3 regions of the Shewanella sp. SP1S2-4 genome follow, and region 1 is predicted to be linked to each of the others. Evidence: predicted binding sites of a transcription regulator. Region 1 holds the regulator's gene; each other region holds the start of a gene.
The links. Region 1 encodes sigma-54, which starts transcription at its own class of promoters, with help from an activator protein. Its sites were predicted from a motif close to GTTGGCACGNNNNTNGNNT; they were not measured.
Positions count from the first base shown of each region.

Region 2: the regulator sigma-54 is predicted to act here: its motif matches at 1,708-1,726, upstream of flgF (flagellar basal-body rod protein FlgF).
Region 3: the regulator sigma-54 is predicted to act here: its motif matches at 1,937-1,955, upstream of flhA (flagellar biosynthesis protein FlhA).

Region 1 is NZ_JAUOET010000013.1:3,724-11,229, forward strand. Features, by position in the region: gene mgtE (magnesium transporter) at 1-1,084, opposite strand, end outside; gene Q4Q52_RS12965 (HPr family phosphocarrier protein) at 1,424-1,699, opposite strand; gene rapZ (RNase adapter RapZ) at 1,686-2,540, opposite strand; gene ptsN (PTS IIA-like nitrogen regulatory protein PtsN) at 2,537-2,980, opposite strand; gene hpf (ribosome hibernation promoting factor) at 2,983-3,270, opposite strand; gene Q4Q52_RS12985 (RNA polymerase factor sigma-54) at 3,299-4,777, opposite strand; gene lptB (LPS export ABC transporter ATP-binding protein) at 4,885-5,616, opposite strand; gene lptA (lipopolysaccharide transport periplasmic protein LptA) at 5,613-6,167, opposite strand; gene lptC (LPS export ABC transporter periplasmic protein LptC) at 6,154-6,714, opposite strand; gene kdsC (3-deoxy-manno-octulosonate-8-phosphatase KdsC) at 6,711-7,262, opposite strand; gene Q4Q52_RS13010 (KpsF/GutQ family sugar-phosphate isomerase) at 7,262-7,506, opposite strand, start outside.
Region 2 is NZ_JAUOET010000004.1:40,060-47,565, reverse strand. Features, by position in the region: gene flgD (flagellar hook assembly protein FlgD) at 1-147, shown strand, start outside; gene flgE (flagellar hook protein FlgE) at 229-1,590, shown strand; gene flgF (flagellar basal-body rod protein FlgF) at 1,763-2,506, shown strand; gene flgG (flagellar basal-body rod protein FlgG) at 2,517-3,305, shown strand; gene flgH (flagellar basal body L-ring protein FlgH) at 3,317-3,991, shown strand; gene Q4Q52_RS06235 (flagellar basal body P-ring protein FlgI) at 4,003-5,094, shown strand; gene flgJ (flagellar assembly peptidoglycan hydrolase FlgJ) at 5,112-6,254, shown strand; gene flgK (flagellar hook-associated protein FlgK) at 6,295-7,506, shown strand, end outside.
Region 3 is NZ_JAUOET010000004.1:9,363-16,868, reverse strand. Features, by position in the region: gene fliR (flagellar biosynthetic protein FliR) at 1-658, shown strand, start outside; gene flhB (flagellar biosynthesis protein FlhB) at 677-1,807, shown strand; gene flhA (flagellar biosynthesis protein FlhA) at 1,992-4,091, shown strand; gene flhF (flagellar biosynthesis protein FlhF) at 4,103-5,485, shown strand; gene Q4Q52_RS06085 (MinD/ParA family protein) at 5,490-6,371, shown strand; gene Q4Q52_RS06080 (RNA polymerase sigma factor FliA) at 6,364-7,077, shown strand; gene cheY (chemotaxis response regulator CheY) at 7,125-7,506, shown strand, end outside.

The DNA of each region.
Region 1 (7,506 bases):
TACCGATAAGCCAACGGGCGTTGCTTTGGCCGATATGGCCTAAGGCAATACCGCGGATCACGAGCGCTAAGGTTTGATTACCAGCCACACCGCCCATGCTAGGGACAATTGTCATCAAGATAGCGATAGTGGCAAATTGCTCGATAGTGCCTTCAAACATATTGCTGACAGAGGAGGCGAGCAGTGCAGCGAACAAGTTAATCGTGAGCCAGAGTGAGCGACGTAGGGTACTTTTTAGCACTGGGCCAAAAGTATCCTCGTCATCGTCCATCCCCGCCATCCCCATCATGGAATGCTCGGCGTCTTCGCGGATAACATCGACCACGTCATCGATTGTTATTCGTCCTAGCAGCTTGCCATCGCTGTCAACGACGGGAGCTGATACCCAGTCATTGCGTTCGAATTTCTGCGCCACTTCACTGTCGGACATGCTCACAGGAATACTTTGGATATCGGGGTCCATGATGTTGCGAATTGTGGTGCTTGGCGCGCAAGTCAGTAGATCTGCCAGCCTGACACCGCCGAGCACTTTGTCCTGTTTATCGACCACATATAAGGTATCTGTGGTGTCTGGCAGGTTGCCCCTTTGGCGAAGATAGCGCAGCACCACATCGATATTCACATCGGGTCTTAGAGTAACGGTATCTGTGTTCATCAAGCTGCCGGCGGTCTCATCGGGATAGGATAAGGCCTGTTCTACCCGCTGGCGGTTTTGTTCTGTCATCGACTGCAACACTTGCTTGTAAACGGCATCGGGAAGGCTACGCAGGATATAGGCGAGATCGTCGGTGTCCATGCTCGCCGTCGCTTTTGCGACTCGCTCAGGACTCATGCTGCGGATCAGCGGATCTTTGAGTTCTTCGCTTAACTCGTCGAGTATGTCGCCTATTTGTTCCTGATCGATAAGCTGCCACAGCACTTGTCTGGCGCTGGGTGGTGAGGATTCTAAGATCAGCGCGATATCTGAGGCGGCCATTTTTTGCAGCATGTTACGCACGTGCACAAACATGCCACTGCTAAGCGCTTGGTTTAACTGGTCGAGACTATGTCCGGTGTGATCGTTTTCTGAATTATCTACGGGCATTTGTCCTCCATAGTTGTCCGCCACTGTGCGGCAAATTGGTTCGAGAGTGCGCTGCTTGGCGCAGGGCTAGACTTAGCGGTGACTTCGCGATAGTTATGCTTCAGTCACAGATAGAGAGCTCTGGCATAGATCATGCGTTTTACGCATAGATTAAGGCGGCTAAGACTAAGGTGAGTCAGCGGTAATGCTCGCTAGTGTAATCGCCTATGGTTCGTGCCGTCGAGCGACAAATATGTCGCCAAGCTTTTGAAACGAGATGTGAACTGCACAAATAAGCAGTGCTAAGTGTGATGTGTACTGATCTGAGTGCCTGTGTGGAACACTGAGTATGAAATGAAACTAACAGGCTTCGTCAAACTTAGCGTCGATTAAGGCACAAATGGCATCCAGAGCGGGCTCTGCATCTGGGCCTTCGGCGATAAGCTTAATGGTTTTACCCATGCCAGTTTCAAGCATCAGTAAGCCGAGCACGCTGGCGGCGGATGCCTGTTTATCGCCTTGTATCAAGGTGATGCTTGCATCAAACTCGGATGCCAGTACCACGAGCTTTGTGGCGGCACGGGCATGTAATCCCAGTTTGTTACAGATGGTGATCTGACGTTCAAGCTTTGGCATTATTCAGCTCTCGATGGCGGGCATAAACCTTATGTTTACCGTTACTAAAGCGTTTAGCCAATTGCTCAGCGACGTAAACCGATCTGTGTTGCCCACCCGTGCAGCCAATGGCCACAGTCAAATAACTGCGATTGTTGCGTTCGAGATGCGGCAGCCAAGTTTCCAGCAAATTCTCGATTTGCCAGATGAACTTATTGACCAGTGGTTGGCGATTTAAGAACTCAGCTACGGGCTCATCTAAGCCAGTCAATGGACGCAGCGCCAGTTCCCAGTGTGGGTTAGGCAGGAAGCGCACATCAAACATAAAGTCGGCTTCGGTGGGCATACCGTGCTTAAAGCCAAAGGACTCAAAGTTGATCACTAATTCTTTATCGACACTGCCGAGCAGAATTTGTCTCACTTGATCGCTTAAATCATAGATATTCAGGTTCGACGTATCTATGTAGTGATCGACCAGTTTTGACATAGGCTCGAGCAGTTTCCCTTCCAGTTTTATTGCTTCTTGCAAAGAGACTTGGCTCTTCGACAAAGGGTGCAAACGGCGGGTTTCGCTGTAACGCTTGAGCAGAATTTTATCGCTGGAATTGAGGAAGAAGCTGGTTAACTCAGTATCAGGAGGCAGGCTCGCGAGTTGCTTCACTAAGACTTTATCCTGCTCAGGCATGTTACGCACGTCGACACTGATGGCGACGAGATCGTTACTGCCTTTGAGTTGCTCAAGCAAAGTGCCGATTAAGGGCAAGGGAAGGTTATCGACACAATAATAGCCGAGATCTTCGAGTACCCTTAGGGCGACAGATTTGCCTGAGCCTGAGCGGCCCGACACTATGACCAGTTTCATCCAGTGATTACCTGATAGAGTTCCGTTTCATCATGCGTCTTGCGTAATTGCTTTAATATTTGCTTGTCGCTCAGCTTTTCGGCCATGCAAGACAAGGTACTTAAGTGCTGCTGACATTGGTCTGCAGGCACCAGTAGTGCAAATAAAATATCAACAGGTTGCTTATCGATAGCATCGAATGCTATCGGCTCTTCACACTTAATGAGTATGGCAATGGGCTGATCTATATCGGCTAGTCGACCATGTGGAATGGCGATGCCGTTACCTATACCTGTGCTCCCCATCTTTTCGCGCGCCACTAGGCTTTCGAATATCTCTTGAGATGAGAGGGTCGGGTACTGGGCAGCGACTAAGTCGCTGATGAGTTCCAGTACCTTTTTCTTGCTGCCCGGAGTGGCGCAGGTAGTGCACTCCGGCCGCAGTATGGTACAAAGTTCCATTATTAGTGTTTTGTTAACTTCTCTTTGTGTTTAATAACCTGACGATCAAGCTTGTCAATCAGGGCGTCTATAGCGGCATACATGTCAGCATGCTCTGAAGTAGCAAAAACTTCACCACCGATAAGATTTATTCTCGCTTCGGCAATCTGTTGCATTTTCTCGACATTGAGCACAACGTGCACATTATTGATCTGTTCGAAATGGCGTTCAAGTTTTGAAAACTTTTCTTCTACATATGCGCGTAACGATTCGGTAATTTCGACATGGTGTCCACTCAGGTTTATTTGCATAGAAACGTCCTCCGATATCCACTGTAGGTTATAAACTTTTACGCTGATTAGAAGGCGGAATGAGCATAGCCTCTCGGTACTTCGCAATGGTTCTGCGGGCTACGTTGATCCCTTGTTCTGCCAGAAGTTGTGCCATCTTACTGTCGCTCAATGGTTTTTTCTGGTTTTCCGCTGCAACCAGTTTCTTAATGAAGGCTCTGATTGCTGTGGATGAGCACTCCCCACCATCGTCAGTACCGACGTGGCTAGAGAAGAAGTATTTTAGTTCAAAAAGTCCCTTAGGGGTATGCATGTATTTCTGTGTCGTCACCCGTGAGATGGTCGACTCATGCATTTCTACCGCTTCGGCAATATCGTTAAGCACCATAGGTTTCATGGCTTCTTCACCGTATTCAAAGAAACCTTGCTGATATTGGACGATACAGTTCGCCACCTTCAACAAGGTATCATTACGGCTCTCTAAACTCTTGATAAACCATTTAGCCTCTTGCAGATGGCCACGAATAAATTGGCTATCGGCTTGGCTTTTAGTGCTGCGCGCCATCGAGGCATAATGTTGGTTTACATTGATTTTTGGCATGCAGTCAGGATTCAGCTCAACCACCCAGCGGCCATTTTTCTTCGACACTGACACATCTGGGATGACGTATTCGTCATCGTTGGGCGTAATCAATAAACCTGGGCGGGGATTGAGGGTTTGGATAAGCGCTATGCCGTCTCTTAACTCATCCTCTTTTAATTTAGTCTTACGCATCAACAATCTAAAATCGCGGGCGGCGATCAGATCTAAATGATCTTTGATCAGCATGCGGGCGTTTTCTAGGTTGGGCGTGTCAGCGGCGAAATGCGACAGTTGGATCAACAGGCACTCGCTTAAATCGCGGGCGGCAACACCAATGGGATCAAAGTGTTGAATGCGCTTGAGTACGGCTTCGACTTCGTCAAGCTCAACCTCAGGATTGCCCATAGCTTCGAGAATTTCTTCAGTGCTTTGGGTGAGATAGCCCTGATCGTCAATGGCATCAATAATGGCGGTGGCAATGGCTAAATCGGTTTCAGAAAACGGCGTGAGGTTTTTTTGCCATTCTAAGTGCTCATACAAGCCTTCACTGGTCTCACCTTGGAAGGGCATATCATCTTCACGACTGCCACCGGGGCCAGAATTGGGGGAGGCGGTGAACACTTCATCCCAGGTGGTGTCCATGGGGAGTTCGTCGGGCATGGATTCTTTGGTTAAGGACTCTGCCGTGTCTATGGTGGAGCTGTCTTTCTCTGGCGGCAGAGTGCTCGATTCACTGAAATCCGTATCGGATAGCGTTTGGTTTACAGGGGCTTTAGTGGCGTCGAATTGATCCTCTTCCAGCTCGAGAAGGGGATTAGAATCTAAGGCTTGCTGGATCTCTTGCTGCAGTTCTAATGACGACAGTTGCAACAGACGTATGGCCTGTTGTAATTGTGGCGTCATGGTTAACTGTTGACCCAGTTTGAGCTGGAGTGACGCTTTCATGTTACCGCTGATCCCTACGTTATTATTGTTGGATGAGGTCGCTTGTTATCATCTTGAGTGGAGTCCAATGGTGGCATAAATTACCTGCATTGGCTCCGCTTGATTAACTATAGCCTGAATTGTTCACCTAAGTACACAGCCCTAACTTGCTGATTGTCTAAGATCTCTGCGGGTGTCCCCTCGGCAATCAAGTTTCCGTGACTCACGATATAGGCATGTTCACACACATCTAATGTCTCACGGACATTGTGGTCTGTGATCAACACGCCAAGGCCACGACTTTTGAGCTGTTCGATAATCTTTTTAATGTCGATAACCGAAATCGGATCGACACCAGCAAAGGGTTCATCGAGCAAAATGAACTTAGGATTTGCTGCTAACGCCCGCGCAATTTCGACACGGCGACGTTCACCGCCCGACAATGACATGCCTTGGCTGTCACGGATGTGGGTAATGTGGAACTCTTCGAGCAGATGCTCTAGCTCTTCTTCCCTTTGCTCTTTTTTTAATTCTTTACGCGTTTGCAGCACGGCCATGATGTTGTCATGGACGGTCAGTTTACGGAAGATACTGGCTTCCTGCGGCAAGTAACCTATACCTTTGCGGGCACGCAGGTGCATAGGATCTGCGGTTAAATCATCATCGTCGATAAAGATGTGGCCTTTATCGCTTTTAACCAGACCGACGACCATGTAAAAGGTGGTAGTTTTACCCGCGCCGTTCGGGCCGAGTAGGCCAACGACCTGACCGGTTTTTACCGTCAGACTGACGTCTTTAACCACTTGGCGACTCTTGTAACTCTTCGCCAGATTTTGTGCTCTTAGGGTGATTTGGGTCATTTAGAGTCCTGCTTTTTCACAGGTTTATCTGCTGGCGCGTCTGGTTTGGCATCATCTTGATAGCTTTCAGGCTGAATAATAGTGATCACGCGATCGTCACCACTACCTGTGCTCTCAGCAATCAATTTTTGCTGGATGATGTTATAGCGGATCACATTACCCGTCACTTGGCTACCCGCTTGATCTAACGAAGCTTGGCCTTTCAGTGTTAGGGTACGGCTTGCCATATCGTAACGAATTTCTTTCGCGCTCGCCGAGGCTGGACGACCATCGTCTAACACTTGGCTGTAAGTTGCTGGGTTACCAGTGGCCACTAAAATTTTGCTATTTTCACCTTCGGCAGAAAATGCACGCAGTTCATTTGCTTGGATTTTTATCGAGCCTTGGGTAACTTCCACCGGGCCAAAGAAGATGATCTGGTTGTTCTTGATATCTGCCGTTTGGCTCACTGCTTTGATTTTAACTTCCTGCTTTAGGTCGTCGACTTTAGCAAAGGCGCTCATGCTCATTATTAGCATTAGGCTGGCAAGTAATACGTTATTTTGCTTCATATGTTCCTACTACCTGACTGGTCAATTTCACTTCTTGCGCGTTGAGGTCGGCATAAAGGCCTTGGCCTTGAATATTAAAATCTTTCCCTGTGACGTAAATGGTACGGTCAGAGGTCATTATCATAGTATTGAGATCGAGTTCCAGATAACTAGTGGACAAGGTCTGGATCGGTTCTTCTGCGCTAATGGCATCAATAATAACATTGTTTTCGAGTACAACCTTGCCCGTTTCCTTGTTTAGCTTGCCCTGATCTGCACTGAGTTGCCATTGTGCTTTACCTTGGTCTGGATAAACAAGATAAACAGGTTGAGTAAAGTAAGTTTGATTCGTTGAATCATAATGTTCCATGTGTTTCGCCGTCACACGGCTATTGACTAGCCCTTGTTCATTGAACTCAACACTGCGCAGATCTTCAATGATGAAATCTGGGGTATTTTGATCTTTAACTCTATTATCGGTATCACCGCTGTGCTTGTTCTGCACTTGCCAATACAGCACTAATGCAGTTCCAAAAAAAGCAATAATCGCGAGTGTCACACGACTCATATACTCATTCCATGGGCCGAAGTGAATTTATTTTGACTGAGTAGCAACAGATCTGTGAGTTCACGCAGTGCACCGTGGCCACCATTGAGCGTAGTGACAAAGTGGGCGTGCTGACGCACATAGGGATGACCATCGGCCACACTGACCGCTAAACCGACGACATTCATCACGGGTAAATCGACAATATCATCACCGATATATGCTACTTCTTCCGGGGTGACACCATAGAGTGCGAGCAATGCTTCATAGGGCTCGAACTTATTATCTACGCCTTGGTAAATATGGGTAACCCCAAGGGCTGTCATACGGTTTTCAACGATTTTGGATTGACGTCCAGTGATAACGGCGAGATTAAAACCGCTGGTGAGTAGTGAGCGCACACCATAGCCGTCGCGGGTGTGGAAGGCTTTTAGCTCTTCGCCGCTATTGCTTAAGTAGATACGGCCGTCGGAAAACACTCCATCGACGTCACAAATCAACAGTTTAATCTTTTGCGCGCGTTGCCACACATCATCACTGATTGGGCCGTAAAATCCTTGCTGTGGCATTAAATGACTCCTGCTTTAACCATGTCTAGCATGTTAAGAGCGCCGATAGGATGGCGGTCTTTATCGATAACAATTAATCCGTTGATGTTTTTGGAATCCATCACTTGCAGCGCTTGGGCGGCCAACACACCGTCTGTGATGGTCACGCAGTTACGGGTCATCACATCGGCGATGGGCGTTGTACGCAGATTCACTTCGGCATCGATAACGCGGCGTAAATCACCATCGGTGAAGATACCGACCA
Region 2 (7,506 bases), on a different contig from region 1:
GATGGAAAATCCCAAGAACTGCCTGTTTCAACTTATGCCCATGTGACCAGTGTCTCTCTTGGTACGGCCAGTACTGGCGCCATTCTCAACTTGAGAGGCGGTATGGGGATCAAGTTAACCGATGTGTTAGCTGTGTCTGAAACTTAAATTTATACAAGATAATTTTTTAGAATCCGAATTGGGCGTTAGTTGTCCGCAATTGAATAGAGTCAAAAGTAGAGGTGAATTATGTCGTTTAACATTGCATTGAGTGGCATTTCTGCCGCACAGAAAGATTTAAACACCACGGCGAACAACATTGCGAATGCGAATACCATTGGCTTTAAAGAGTCGCGTGCTGAATTTGCGGATGTTTACGCTAATTCTATCTTTTCAAATTCTAAAACTGCTGTCGGTGGTGGTGTTGCAACGAGTCAAGTGGCCCAGCAATTCCATCAAGGCAGCTTACAGTTGACAAGTAATTCACTCGATATGGCAATTAAAGGTGGTGGTTTTTTTGTCACTGCTTCTGAAATAGGCAGTCTTGACCATTCATTTACTCGAGCAGGGGCATTTAAAGTCGATTCAAATAACTACATGGTTGATTCTGCTGGTAATTTTTTGCAGACATTCCCTGTGGATAAAGATGGTAATTCGACATCGGTAAGTTTGACTACAGCGAAACCAGTGCAGATCCCTGATACTGCAGGTAGCCCAGTAAAAACTGAAAATGTCAGTTTACAAATGAATCTAAATGCTAAGGAAAGTACCCTTGACCCTGCTGCATTCGATCCTTTAGACCCTAAGACGTACAATAATGTTACTTCAATGACAATGTATGACTCACTCGGTGAGCCACATATCATGACAACCTATTTTGTTAAGCCTAATGATGCCTCTTATAATGGAGAGAGCAATTGGGTGGCTTATTACGCTATTGATGGTAAACAAGTCGATCTAGCTGGTGCTGCTGGTACTTATCAAACGGATACTACGGGCGATGGTAACCCTGACTCAACCGGTACAGCGCAAACAACCGGCGGTTGGAAGGGCTCTGTACTTAAGTTCAATTCTGTTGGTGTCTATACCGGTAGTGATCCAGCGGTCGTTAAGACTGAGACTTTAGGTGTGGGTGGTGCAGGCGTTTTAGGTGCTGGAGCGGATGGAACTCAAGACTTAACAATTAAGTTTAATGCACCAACGCAATATGCTGCTCCTTTTGCGGCAACAGAGTTAACACAAGACGGTACGACGGTTGGTCGTTTAACTAACGTTGAAATTGGTGCTGATGGTTTAATTACTGCAAGTTACTCGAACGGTTCAACTGTGCCTTTAGCACGGGTTGCCTTGGTTCGATTTGCTAACGAACAAGGTTTAACACAAGTGGGTAATACGTCGTGGAAAGCCAGTTTGAATTCTGGCCCTGCTCTTGCTGGTGAGGCAAACAGTGGTACTTTTGGTAGCATCAGTTCATCGGCGTTAGAGCAATCGAATATCGATTTGACCACTGAACTGGTCGATTTGATTTCGGCGCAGCGTAACTTCCAAGCGAACTCTCGTACCCTTGAAGTGAACAACACACTGCAACAAACCGTATTACAAATCCGCTAATCATTACATTGTTTGACTAAGTGTTGCCGCCAGTGGCAACACTTAGCCTTAATCCTGCTATCAATTCACTTCATTTCCTTATTCTTCAATTCTATCAGTAAATTAAACGTCAACTTTATTGGCACGATGCTTGCTTTGCTATTGTCATGTAGAAAATTTGACGGAGCAGTCTGTGGACAAATTCCTTTATGTCGCCATGAGTGGCGCCAAGCAAAATATGAATGAGCTGGCGCTCCGTGCGAACAACTTAGCCAATGCTAATACCGACGGTTTTAAATCCGATATGGCACAAGCTCGCTCAATGCAAGCCTTCGGTGAAGGGTTGCCTTCCAGGGTGTTTGCGATGACAGAATCTCCGTCAGCAAATTTTCGCTCTGGTCCCATAAAAACCACTGGACGAGATCTCGATGTTGCCATTAAAGGCGATGGCTGGTTTGCCGTTCAGGCGAAAGATGGCAGTGAAGCCTATACCCGTTCAGGCAGTTTAAGTTTCGACTCTACGGGTTTACTACACAATGACAGGGGAAATCCTGTTATGGGAGATGCGGGCCCCATAGTGTTGCCGCTCCCTATTGAGAAGGTTTCAATTTCTCAGGATGGCATTATTTCTGTTCGACCTCAGGGCGCTACCGCTGAAGTGGTGGAAGAAGTTGGTCGCTTGAAACTCGTTAATCCCGGTAATGCGCAGATGATGCGTGGTGAAGATGGATTATTTCGACAAATGTCAGGAGAACCAGCACCAGCTGATCCTTTCGTCGCAGTTGAAAGTGGCGCAGTGGAAGGCAGTAACGTTAACCCTGTCGATGAAATGGTGTCTTTGATTGACCTTCAGCGTCAGTTTGAATTGCAAGTCAAGATGATGAAAACCGCGGAAGAGAATGATCGCGCTTCATCTTCATTAATGCGTATTAGTTAGGAGATAGATTATGCATCCGGCGTTATGGATTAGTAAAACTGGCTTAGACGCACAGCAAACTGACATTGCGGTGATCTCGAACAACGTGGCGAACGCTAGCACTGTGGGCTACAAGAAAAGTCGCGCAGTATTTGAAGATTTGCTTTACCAAACAGTTAACCAAGCGGGCGGTGTCAGCGCTTCTAACACTAAGTTACCTAATGGGTTAAACATAGGTGCGGGTACCAAAGTCGTCGCCACGCAGAAAATGTTTACCCAAGGCAACATGCTGACTACGGATAACTCATTGGATCTGATGATTGAAGGCCCCGGCTTTTTTGAAATCCAGCTACCCGATGGTACTGCGGCCTATACTCGAAATGGTCAGTTTACCTTAGACGATACGGGCCAGATTGTGACGCCAGGTTCTGGCTACTTGCTGCAACCCGCGATTACGATTCCTGACAATGCGACTAGTATTACCGTTTCCGCTGAGGGTGAAGTTTCAGTGAAAACCCCAGGTACAGCAGAGAACCAAGTTGTGGGTCAGTTGACTATGACGGATTTTATTAATCCATCGGGTCTGGATCCTATGGGACAAAACTTATATACGGAAACCGGTGCGAGCGGCACGCCCATTCAAGGTACCGCTTCGTTAGATGGCATGGGAGCGATTCGCCAAGGCGCCTTAGAAACCTCTAACGTTAACGTGACCGAAGAACTGGTGAACCTTATCGAAAGTCAGCGCATTTACGAGATGAACTCCAAAGTGATTTCAGCGGTAGATCAAATGCTGTCTTATGTGACTCAGAATTTATAGAGGCAAACATCATGGCTAGATATCTTGTGTTGGCCGTCGCGTTATTGCTTGCAGCCTGTAGCTCGACGCAAAAGAAACCCCTTGCGGATGATCCCTTTTATGCGCCGGTCTACCCAGAGGCTCCGCCGACAAAAATTGCCGCGACTGGCTCTATTTATCAAGACAGTCAAGCATCTAGTTTGTATTCGGATATACGTGCTCACAAAGTTGGCGACATTATCACTATCGTTTTGAAAGAGTCGACTCAAGCTAAGAAGAGTGCAGGTAATCAGATCAAAAAAGGCTCTGACATGAGCTTAGATCCCATTTTTGCTGGTGGTAGTAATGTGTCCATTGGCGGAGTGCCAATTGATTTACGTTATAAAGATAGCATGAACACTAAGCGTGAATCGGATGCGGATCAGAGCAATAGTTTAGATGGCAGCATCTCAGCAAACGTGATGCAAGTGCTGAATAACGGCAGCTTAGTGATCCGCGGCGAAAAATGGATCTCAATCAATAACGGTGATGAGTTTATTCGCGTCACAGGTTTGGTTCGCTCGCAGGACATTAAACCCGATAACACTATCGATTCAACGCGGATGGCAAATGCTCGTATTCAATACAGTGGCACAGGTACTTTCGCAGATGCTCAAAAAGTGGGCTGGTTAAGCCAGTTCTTTATGAGCGACTGGTGGCCCTTCTAAGGAGTCGTATCATGAAATATAAACTGGTGTTAGCCGTTGCCGTGCTAGTGTTTTCCCTACCTAGTCAGGCTGAACGAATTAAAGATATTGCCAATGTGCAGGGCGTACGCAGTAACCAGTTGATCGGTTATGGCTTAGTGGTTGGTTTGCCGGGAACGGGTGAAAAAACCAGTTATACCGAGCAAACCTTTATGACTATGCTCAAAAATTTCGGCATTAATCTTCCTGACAACGTCAAACCAAAGATTAAAAACGTTGCTGTGGTTGCCGTACACGCCGATATGCCAGCCTTTATAAAACCGGGTCAAGATCTTGACGTGACCGTATCTAGCTTAGGCGAAGCCAAAAGTTTACGCGGTGGCACCTTGCTACAAACCTTTTTGAAAGGTGTTGACGGTAATGTGTATGCCATAGCCCAAGGCAGCTTAGTGGTGAGTGGTTTTAGTGCAGATGGTTTAGATGGTTCAAAGGTCATTCAAAATACCCCAACAGTTGGCCGTATACCCAATGGCGCGATTGTTGAGCGCAGTGTGGCGACCCCATTTTCAACTGGCGATTATTTGACGTTTAACCTACGTCGTTCTGATTTCTCTACCGCACAACGGATGGCCGATGCGATTAATGAGCTATTAGGCCCTGATATGGCGCGTCCTTTAGACGCAACATCTGTTCAGGTCAATGCTCCGCGTGATGTATCACAACGGGTGTCTTTTTTAGCAACGCTTGAAAACCTCGATGTTATCCCAGCAGAAGAATCTGCCAAAGTGATTGTTAACTCACGTACCGGAACCATAGTGGTTGGGCAAAACGTGCGTTTACTCCCTGCGGCGATTACCCATGGCGGCATGACAGTCACGATTGCTGAGGCAACCCAGGTTTCACAGCCAAATGCCTTGGCTAATGGTCAAACAACCGTCACCAGCAATAGTACGATTACAGCGACAGAAAGTGATCGCCGTATGTTTATGTTTAATCCAGGCACTACGCTGGATGAGCTGGTTAGAGCGGTTAACTTGGTCGGTGCAGCACCCTCAGATGTGTTAGCAATACTGGAAGCGTTAAAAGTGGCAGGAGCTTTGCATGGTGAACTTATCATCATCTAATTTCTGTCGGGAAAATCATGGAAAAGCTTTCAAGTTCATCACATTTTCTTGACCTGGGCGGCTTAGATTCACTCCGCGCCCAGGCACAGAAGGATGAGAAGGGCGCCTTGAAAAAGGTCGCCCAACAATTTGAAGGTATTTTCGTGCAAATGCTGATGAAAAGTATGCGCGATGCCAATGCGGTTTTTAAGTCTGATAGTCCTCTCAATAGCCAATACACTCAGTTTTACGAGCAGATGCGCGATCAGCAGTTATCGGTCGATTTATCTGACAAAGGGGTATTGGGCCTTGCCGATATGATGGTGCAGCAACTCTCCCCTGAAACCAGTCATTTCACGCCAGCATCGGTATTGCGTGACGATGGCGGTATGAAAATGCTCCACGACGATAAAGCGCTTAATGTGCCTATGCAGAGTGCAGCCACTCCAGTGGTTGAACCCACAGTTGTTAATCATGGTGTCCCCGCTGCAATTGCTCGACCAGCATTTGAGTCCGATCGCGCCATGGATGCAAACTCATCAATGGATATTGATACGCCTCATCGTTTACTGGCGATTGATACACCTAAGCCAAGCTGGAGCGAACAGTCACTTTCTGTCGTTGAACCTGTGATTAGCGGCCAAGTTTTGCCGACGGCGGCCTTTAGGGAAACCCAGAAAATAGTCCGCTTCGGTAGTCGCGAAGAGTTTTTGGCGACCTTGTACCCACACGCTGAAAAAGCGGCAAAAGCATTAGGTACTCAACCAGAAGTATTGTTGGCGCAATCAGCGCTTGAAACTGGCTGGGGACAAAAAATTGTTCGCGGCAATAACGGCGCACCGAGCCATAACCTATTCAATATTAAAGCTGATCGCCGTTGGCAGGGCGATAAAGCGAACGTCAGCACCTTAGAATTCGAACACGGTGTGGCAGTGCAGCAAAAAGCTGACTTCCGTGTTTACAGCGACTTTGAACATAGCTTTAACGATTTTGTGTCCTTCATTGCTAATGGTGATCGTTATCAAGATGCGAAGAAAGTGGCAGCGTCCCCAACTCAGTTCATTCGAGCTTTGCAGGATGCGGGTTATGCCACAGATCCTCGATATGCTGAAAAAGTCATTAAAGTGATGCAGTCCATCAGTGAAGAGCTGAAATCAATTCTGCCAGGAGAAGACAAATGATGAACCTTACAACCCTGTTTGTTCATAGGAGTGTCAACTAATGGCCGTTGATCTGCTGAATATTGCGCGAACTGGGGTGCTTGCCTCCCAGTCGCAACTGGGTGTCACCAGTAATAACATTGCTAACGCCAATACCGCGGGTTACCACAGACAAGTGGCAACTCAGTCGACTCTTGAATCGCAGCGTTTAGGTAGTAGTTTTTATGGCACAGGAACTTACGTAAATGACGTTAAGCGAATCTACAATGACTATGCCGCAAGAGAGTTGCGCATTGGCCAAACAACGCTCAGTGCCGCCGAAGCCAGCTATGGTAAATTGAGCGAACTCGATCAACTGTTTTCTCAGATAGGTAAAGTGGTGCCACAAAGCTTAAATGGCCTGTTTGCAGGGCTGAATAGCGTGGCGGACTTACCCGCTGATTTGGGCATCCGCAGCTCAACCATAACGAATGCGCAGCAAGTTGCCAGCAGCCTGAATCAGATGCAGTCTTATTTGAATGGCCAGCTCGATCAGACTAATGACCAGATAACTGGCATGACTAAACGTATTAATGAGATAGGTACAGAACTCGCCAATTTAAATCTAGAGCTGATGAAGTCGCCGAATCAAGATGCGCAGTTGCTCGATAAGCAAGACGCACTCGTTCAAGAGCTGAGCCAGTACGCCCAAGTGAATGTCATCCCGCAAGAAAATGGCGCCAAGAGTATTATGCTCGGTGGCTCTGTGATGCTGGTTTCCGGTGAGATTGCCATGAGTATGGGAACTCAAGCGGGTAACCCATTTCCTAAAGAGTTACAGCTTAACTCAAGTATTGGCTCGCAAAGCGTTACAGTTGACCCAAGTAAACTTGGCGGTCAGCTAGGAGCCATGTTTGATTATCGTGACCAGACGTTAATTCCCGCAGGTCATGAGCTTGACCAATTAGCGTTGGGCGTGGCGGATAACTTCAACAAAATGCAAGCGCATGGCATTGACCTCAATGGGCAAGTCGGTGCCAATATCTTTAAAGATATCAACGATCCTATGATGTCCTTGGGTCGTGTAGCAGGTTTTTCTGATAATGCGGGTAATGCAACGTTAGGCGTTACCATAGATGACACCAGTTTATTAACTGGCGGTGCCTATGAACTGTCATTTACTGCGCCTGCAACTTATGAGTTGAGAGATACGGAAACGGGGGGGATAACACCGCTGACGTTAACTGGCTCGACGTTATCGGGTGGTGCTGGATTTTCAATTGACATAAAAGCA
Region 3 (7,506 bases), on a different contig from region 1:
GGCGATTACCTTTGCGATAGCACCAGTCCTTCCTCCTGTTCAAAATGCCGATCTATTTTCACTCAGTGCAGTATTTATTACTGCGCAGCAAATCATTATTGGTGTTGCCATGGGGTTTGTGACTCAAATGGTGATGCAAGTTTTCGTATTAACCGGCCAGATTATTGGTATGCAAACCAGTCTCGGGTTTGCTTCTATGGTTGATCCTGGTTCGGGTCAGCAAACACCCGTTATTGGTAACTTTTTTCTATTATTGGCGACATTAATCTTCTTAGCCGTCGATGGACATCTATTGATGATCCGTATGTTGGTGGCGAGTTTTGAGACCCTACCCATTTCTAATCAAGGATTAACCCTCACTAGCTACCGTGCTTTAGCAGATTGGGGCTCGTATATGTTTGGTGCGGCATTAACTATGTCGATATCCGCGATTATTGCCTTGTTATTAGTGAACTTGTCCTTCGGTGTGATGACCCGCGCCGCGCCGCAATTAAATATTTTCTCTATTGGTTTTCCGATCACTATGATTGGCGGATTGTTTATTCTCTGGTTAACCTTAACACCTGTTATGGCCCATTTTGATGAAGTGTGGACTGCGGCTCAAGTGCTGCTTTGCGATATGTTAGCGCTTCAATGTAACGCCGATGGTTTGATATGACGGTATTAGGAGCAGCCCATGGCTGAAGAGTCAAGCGGTGAACGCAGTGAGGAACCCACTGGGAGACGTCTCGAACAGGCGCGGGAAAAAGGACAAATTGCGCGTTCGAAAGAACTCGGTACAGCAGCGGTATTAATTTCCGCTGCATGTGGCTTTTATATGTTAGGTCCAAGTCTAGCCACAAGTTTAACTCGGGTATTTGAGACTGTTTTCACCATGGACAGGGCGCAAATTTTTGATACTGAAGAAATGTTTAATGTATGGGGCGTTGTCGCGAGCGAAATCGCCTGGCCCATGGCAAAAATTATGCTGTTAATTGTGGTTGTCGCTTTCATTGGCAATATATCCCTTGGCGGGATGAATTTCTCTACCCAAGCCATGATGCCTAAGGCCAGTAAAATGAGCCCAGTCGCAGGTTTGAAGCGCATGTTCGGTGTGCAGGCGTTAGTTGAGCTGACGAAGGGGATTGCCAAGTTTTCTGTGGTGGCATTTTCTGCGTATTTATTACTGAGCTTTTACTTCAATGATATTATGTTGCTATCTAGTGATCATCTTCCTGGTAATATTTACCACGCATTAGATTTACTTGTGTGGATGTTTATCCTGTTGTGTTCCTCTATTTTATTGATTGTCGTCATCGACGTGCCGTTCCAAATTTGGAATCACAACAAGCAACTTAAGATGACCAAACAAGAAGTAAAGGATGAATATAAAGACACTGAAGGGAAGCCTGAAGTGAAATCGCGAGTAAGGCAGATGCAGCATGAGTTGGCTCAGCGCAGAATGATGGCTGAAGTACCCAATGCCGATGTCATCGTTGTTAACCCTGAGCATTTTGCAGTAGCGATTAAATACGATGTAAAACGCTCCGCTGCACCCTTTGTCATCGCTAAAGGCGTTGATGACGTCGCATTTAAAATTCGTGAGATTGCCCGCGCCCATGATGTAGCCATTGTATCTGCACCGCCGCTTGCGAGAGCAATATACCATACGACTAAGTTGGATCAACAAATCCCCGAAGGATTGTTTACTGCTGTGGCACAGATTTTGGCCTATGTATTCCAGTTACGCCAATATCAGAAAGGACGCGGTCGTAAACCTATTCCAGTTCCGCTTAATCAGCCCATTCCTGATGAATTGAAATATTAAGTTTGCAGCATCTGACACTTGTGAGTGATACACAAGATGATGTCACTTTATATGAATGTTCCAATATTATTTCTTCTTTATATCAATGAGTCATAGGTATAATTCTCCTTAATTAGTCAGGTTGATTTTGTTGGCGTGTTTTTTGCTTTTCGCTTCTTACACGTCAAAATTTAGGTTATAGCGAATGGATGTTAAAGCGACTCTTGGTCAAGTAAAACAAATGCGGCTGAGCTCACTCAAAGGCATTGGTACGCCTATGGTTGTGCTTGCTGCATTGGCCATGATTGTTTTACCTATTCCTCCATTCTTATTAGACATACTTTTCTCATTCAACATAGCCTTAGCGCTCATCGTATTGTTAGTCGCAATTTATACCGATAGGCCGTTAGATTTTGCCGCCTTTCCAACGGTATTACTTGTGGCGACATTACTTCGCCTTGCACTGAACGTTGCTTCAACTCGTGTGGTATTACTCGAGGGCCATAATGGTGGCGATGCAGCAGGTAAGGTGATTGAAGCCTTCGGTTCCGTGGTGATTGGCGGTAACTATGCCGTTGGCTTGGTTGTCTTTATCATTTTGATTATTATCAACTTTGCGGTAGTGACTAAAGGTGCTGGTCGTATTGCTGAAGTGAGTGCCCGCTTTACCTTAGATGCTATGCCTGGTAAGCAAATGGCAATTGATGCCGACCTAAATGCCGGTACTTTGAATCAAGAACAAGCAAGATTACGTCGAGCAGAAGTGACCCGTGAAGCGGATTTCTATGGTGCGATGGACGGTGCTTCAAAATTTGTAAAAGGTGATGCCGTTGCGGGTATCATGATTCTAGTGATCAACATCTTAGGTGGTTTCATCATAGGTATTGTTCAGCATGGCTTAAGTTTTTCTGAAGCGGTTGAAATTTATACCTTGCTGACTATCGGTGATGGTCTAGTGGCGCAGATCCCTGGGTTATTATTGTCAATCGCAGCAGCATTGATGGTGACCCGTCAAAATGAATCCGGTGATATGGGCCAAATGATGATGAGTCAGATGTTTGACAGTCATAAGTCATTGGGTATCGCTGCTGGAGTCCTATTTGTCATGGGAATCGTTCCTGGCATGCCGCATATGGCGTTCTTAAGTTTTGCTTTTATGACGGCAGGTGCCGCTTATTTTGTCTATAAGCGTAATGAATCAAAACGCATTAAAGCCCTAGAGCAAGTTAAGTCTGGCCCTGTAGAGAGGCAAGATAAGGAGCCTAAAGAGTTGGGCTGGGATGATGTGCATCATGTTGATACTATTGGGCTTGAGGTGGGATATCGTTTAATTCCGCTGGTCGATAAAGGTCAAGGTGGCGAGTTATTAAGCCGTATCAAAGGCGTACGTAAAAAGTTATCCCAAGAACTGGGCTTCTTAGTGCCAGCAGTGCATATTCGCGATAATTTAGATTTGTCGCCTAATGCCTATCGCATTTCATTAATGGGCGTAGTTGTTGGTGAGGCGGATATTCGACACGACTGCGAATTGGCGATTAACCCTGGCCAAGTCTATGGCAAGCTCGATGGTATTGAAACGCGTGACCCAGCTTTTGGTCTTGAAGCGGTATGGATTGCCCCTGAATTACGTGAGCATGCCCAAACATTAGGGTATACGGTTGTTGATGCCGCTACGGTTGTAGCAACCCATATTAGCCAATTGCTGACCAATAATGCTGCAAAGTTGTTAGGTTACGAAGAAGTGCAACAACTGATGGATATGCTTGCGAAACACTCGCCTAAACTGGTGGATGGCTTTATTCCTGATGTCATGCCACTCGGGCATGTCGTAAAAGTGATGCAGAACCTGTTAAATGAAGGGGTTTCAGTCAGAGACTTGCGTACAATAGTGCAAACTTTGTTAGAATACGGCACTAAGAGTAATGACACTGAAGTTTTGACCGCTGCAGTACGTATCGCATTGAAACGTATGATAGTCCAAGAGATCTCTGGTCCAGAGTTAGAAATCCCCGTCATTACATTGGCGCCAGAGTTGGAACAGATGTTGCATCAATCAATGCAAGCAACTGGTGGTGATGGTCCAAATATTGAACCCGGTCTTGCAGAACGCATGCAGCAGTCCCTTGCCGATGCGGCTCAGAAGCAAGAAATGGTCGGACAACCCGCCATATTGTTGACGTCAGGTATGTTACGCGCGACGCTGTCACGCTTTGTTAAACATACTATTCCTAATCTCAGAGTCATTTCGTATCAAGAAATACCTGATGAGAAGCAAATACGTATCGTATCTGCAGTCGGCCAGTAGAGGACGCATAAGTGAAGATTAAACGATTTTTTGCCAAAGACATGCGCGCCGCACTGGCCCAAGTGAAAGAAACACTCGGCTCAGATGCCGTCATTATGTCAAATAAGAAAGTGAATGGTGGCATCGAAATTGTCGCTGCCGTTGACTATGATGAGCCTAAAGCAAAAACCGCAGCTACTGCGCCAGCGCCAACCTTTATGGACGTGAGTGACGACCTCGTATCCCTAGGGGCTAAGCAGCCTATACGAGTAGAAACCCGTGCAAAGCCTGCGGCACCTGCTGACTCATTACAAGCCTTGTTAGAGAAGCAGCAAAGTCGTTTGAATCAACAGATGTCGCATCAGCAAGTTGATGCAGATTTACCTGCATGGGCTAAGGGCTTACAAGCGCCGGCTACTGCCAAAGTAGAGCGTCGCGAAGCGCCTGCTGCTTTTGATAAGAAGCCACAAACATCACAGAAACAAAATGCCGATATTGAGGCAATGCGTGATGAGCTAGCTTCATTGCGTAATTTGTTAACACATCAAGTGTCCTCTTTGATGACAGAACATAAAAAACGTATCGACCCTGTCGGAGCTATGCTCGAAGCCAAGTTACTTGAGGCAGAATTTTCCCCAGCGGTTGCCAATAAATTAGCGGCGCTGAGCCAACATTATACGCCTGCAGAATTAGTCAGAGCTTTACCTCAAAGTCTCGCTAACTTGCTTGATAATCAAGGTGATGACATTGTTAAGCAGGGCGGTGTGGTGGCCTTAGTTGGCCCAACCGGTGTCGGCAAAACCACGTCATTAGCTAAACTTGCGGCCCGTTTTGCAGCTCATCATGGTGCAGAGCATGTTGCTTTGATAACGACAGACCATTATCGCATCGGAGCCTATGAGCAATTAGCAACCTATGGCAAAATAATGGGCTGCCCTGTAAAGCAAGCTCATGATCTGAATGAATTAGAGCAAATTCTTTATCAGTTTAGAAATCGCAAGCTAGTATTGATAGATACGGCTGGCATGGGACAGCGAGATATGCGTCTTTACCAGCAACTTGATAATTTAACTGCAAATAGCAGGATACCTATCCGCAGTTATCTGGTACTGTCTGCGACAGGACAGCGCCGTGTATTGCAAGATGCAGTCAATCATTTTAAACGCATTCCCCTATCTGGTGTCGTTCTTACAAAACTCGATGAATCTGTGTCGTTAGCAGGGGCATTAAGTGTGTTGATCCAAAACGGATTACCATTAAGTTATGTTACTGATGGGCAAAGAGTTCCTGAAGATATGAAAGTTGCGGATACCTTAGATTTAGCCCAACAGGCACTCGCAGCGTTAGATAGTACAGAACAACAATCATTACAAGACACAGCGTGGTCAGATAATATGGCCTGTGCATTTGAGTAGATTTATGACCCTGGATCAAGCAAGTGGTTTACGTATGATGAATCAACCCTATAACGAAAAAGTGAAAGTAATCGCGGTCACAGGTGGTAAAGGTGGCGTTGGCAAAACCAGCGTTTCCATTAATACAGCTGTGGCATTAGCCGAAAAAGGCAAGCGTGTCTTGGTACTTGATGCTGACCTTGGCTTAGCAAACGTCGATGTCATGCTGGGTATTCGTGCCGAGCGTAACCTCTCCCATGTTCTCTCTGGTGATGCAGAGCTTGACGATATTATCGTTCGCGGCCCTAAGGGAATTGGCATAGTGCCAGCCACTTCAGGGACGCAAGGGATGGTGGAATTAAGCCCAGCGCAGCATGCAGGGTTAATTCGCGCTTTCAGTGAGATGCGGACTCAGTTTGATATTCTAGTCGTAGATACTGCTGCTGGGATTTCAGATATGGTGCTCAGTTTCTCACGTGCATCGCAGGATGTGCTGGTCGTTGTTTGTGATGAACCCACATCGATAACTGATGCCTACGCCCTGATAAAAATCCTCAGCCGTGAGCATGGCGTGTTCCGTTTTAAAATAGTTGCCAATATGGTGCGTAGTTTACGCGAAGGTATGGAATTATTTGCTAAACTCAGTAAAGTGACCGACAGATTTTTAGATGTCGCCCTTGAATTAGTTGCAACTATTCCATTTGACGAAAACTTACGTAAATCAGTTCGTAAGCAAAAACTGGTAGTTGAAGCTTATCCTAAATCACCAGCGGCGATTGCGTATCAAGGATTGGCAAATAAAATTCTGAGCTGGCCTGTACCGCAGCAACCTGGTGGGCATTTGGAGTTTTTCGTTGAGCGTTTAGTGCAACGACCAGATTTTCAAGAGGAAAAAACGAGTGAATAAAGCCGCTGCGTATACTTGTTTAGACAATAAATCGTCGATCGTTGAACAGTATGCTCCGTTGGTTAAAAGAATTGCGCATCATTTACTCGCCAGATTACCTGCCTCAGTGCAGCTAGATGATTTACTCCAAGCTGGGATGATGGGTTTATTAGAAGCATCATCCAAGTTTGATGGTGGCAAGGGTGCGAAATTTGAAACCTTCGCCGGCATACGTATACGAGGGGCGATGTTAGATGAAATTCGCCGTGGTGATTGGGTGCCTCGTTCCGTTCATCGTAATAACCGCAAGGTTGCACATGCTATTGATGAGTTAGAGCAAGAACTGGGCCGTGATGCACGCGACACAGAAATTGCAGAAAAACTTGATATGACGCTCGATGAGTACCATCATATTCTTAACGATGTTTCTGTCGGAAAAATCATAGGGATAGAAGACTTAGGCGTATCTCAGGATATACTTACAGTGAGTGATCGGTCCGATGATGACTCATTTGAAGCATTAGCTGAGAACCAATTTCATTCTGCGCTGGTTGAGGCAATTAAATTATTGCCTGAAAGAGATGCATTAGTGTTATCCCTGTACTACGATGAAGCATTGAATTTAAAAGAGATTGGCGCCATTCTTGAGGTCAGTGAATCGCGTGTTAGCCAGATATTAAGTCAGGCAATGTTGCGATTGAAAGCTAAACTCAAGCACTGGACATAAGTATAATTATTAATCGAGCACAGAATGTCAGCTCACCGGAGGAAACCTTGGACAAGAATATGAAGATTCTCATTGTTGACGATTTTTCGACAATGAGGCGTATCATCAAGAACTTGTTGCGAGACTTGGGGTTTAACAATACCCAAGAAGCAGACGATGGCTCAACAGCCCTGCCGATGTTGCAAAAGGGGGATTTTGATTTTGTTGTTACAGATTGGAATATGCCCGGTATGCAAGGCATCGATCTGTTAAAAGCAATTCGCGCAGATGATTCGCTAAAGCATTTACCCGTATTAATGGTGACAGCTGAAGCAAAACGTGAACAGATTATCGCTGCCGCTCAAGCGGGAGTGAATGGATATGTGGTTAAGCCTTTTACCGCTGCAACGCTGAAAGAGAAGCTAGATAAAATATTCGAACGACTCGCTT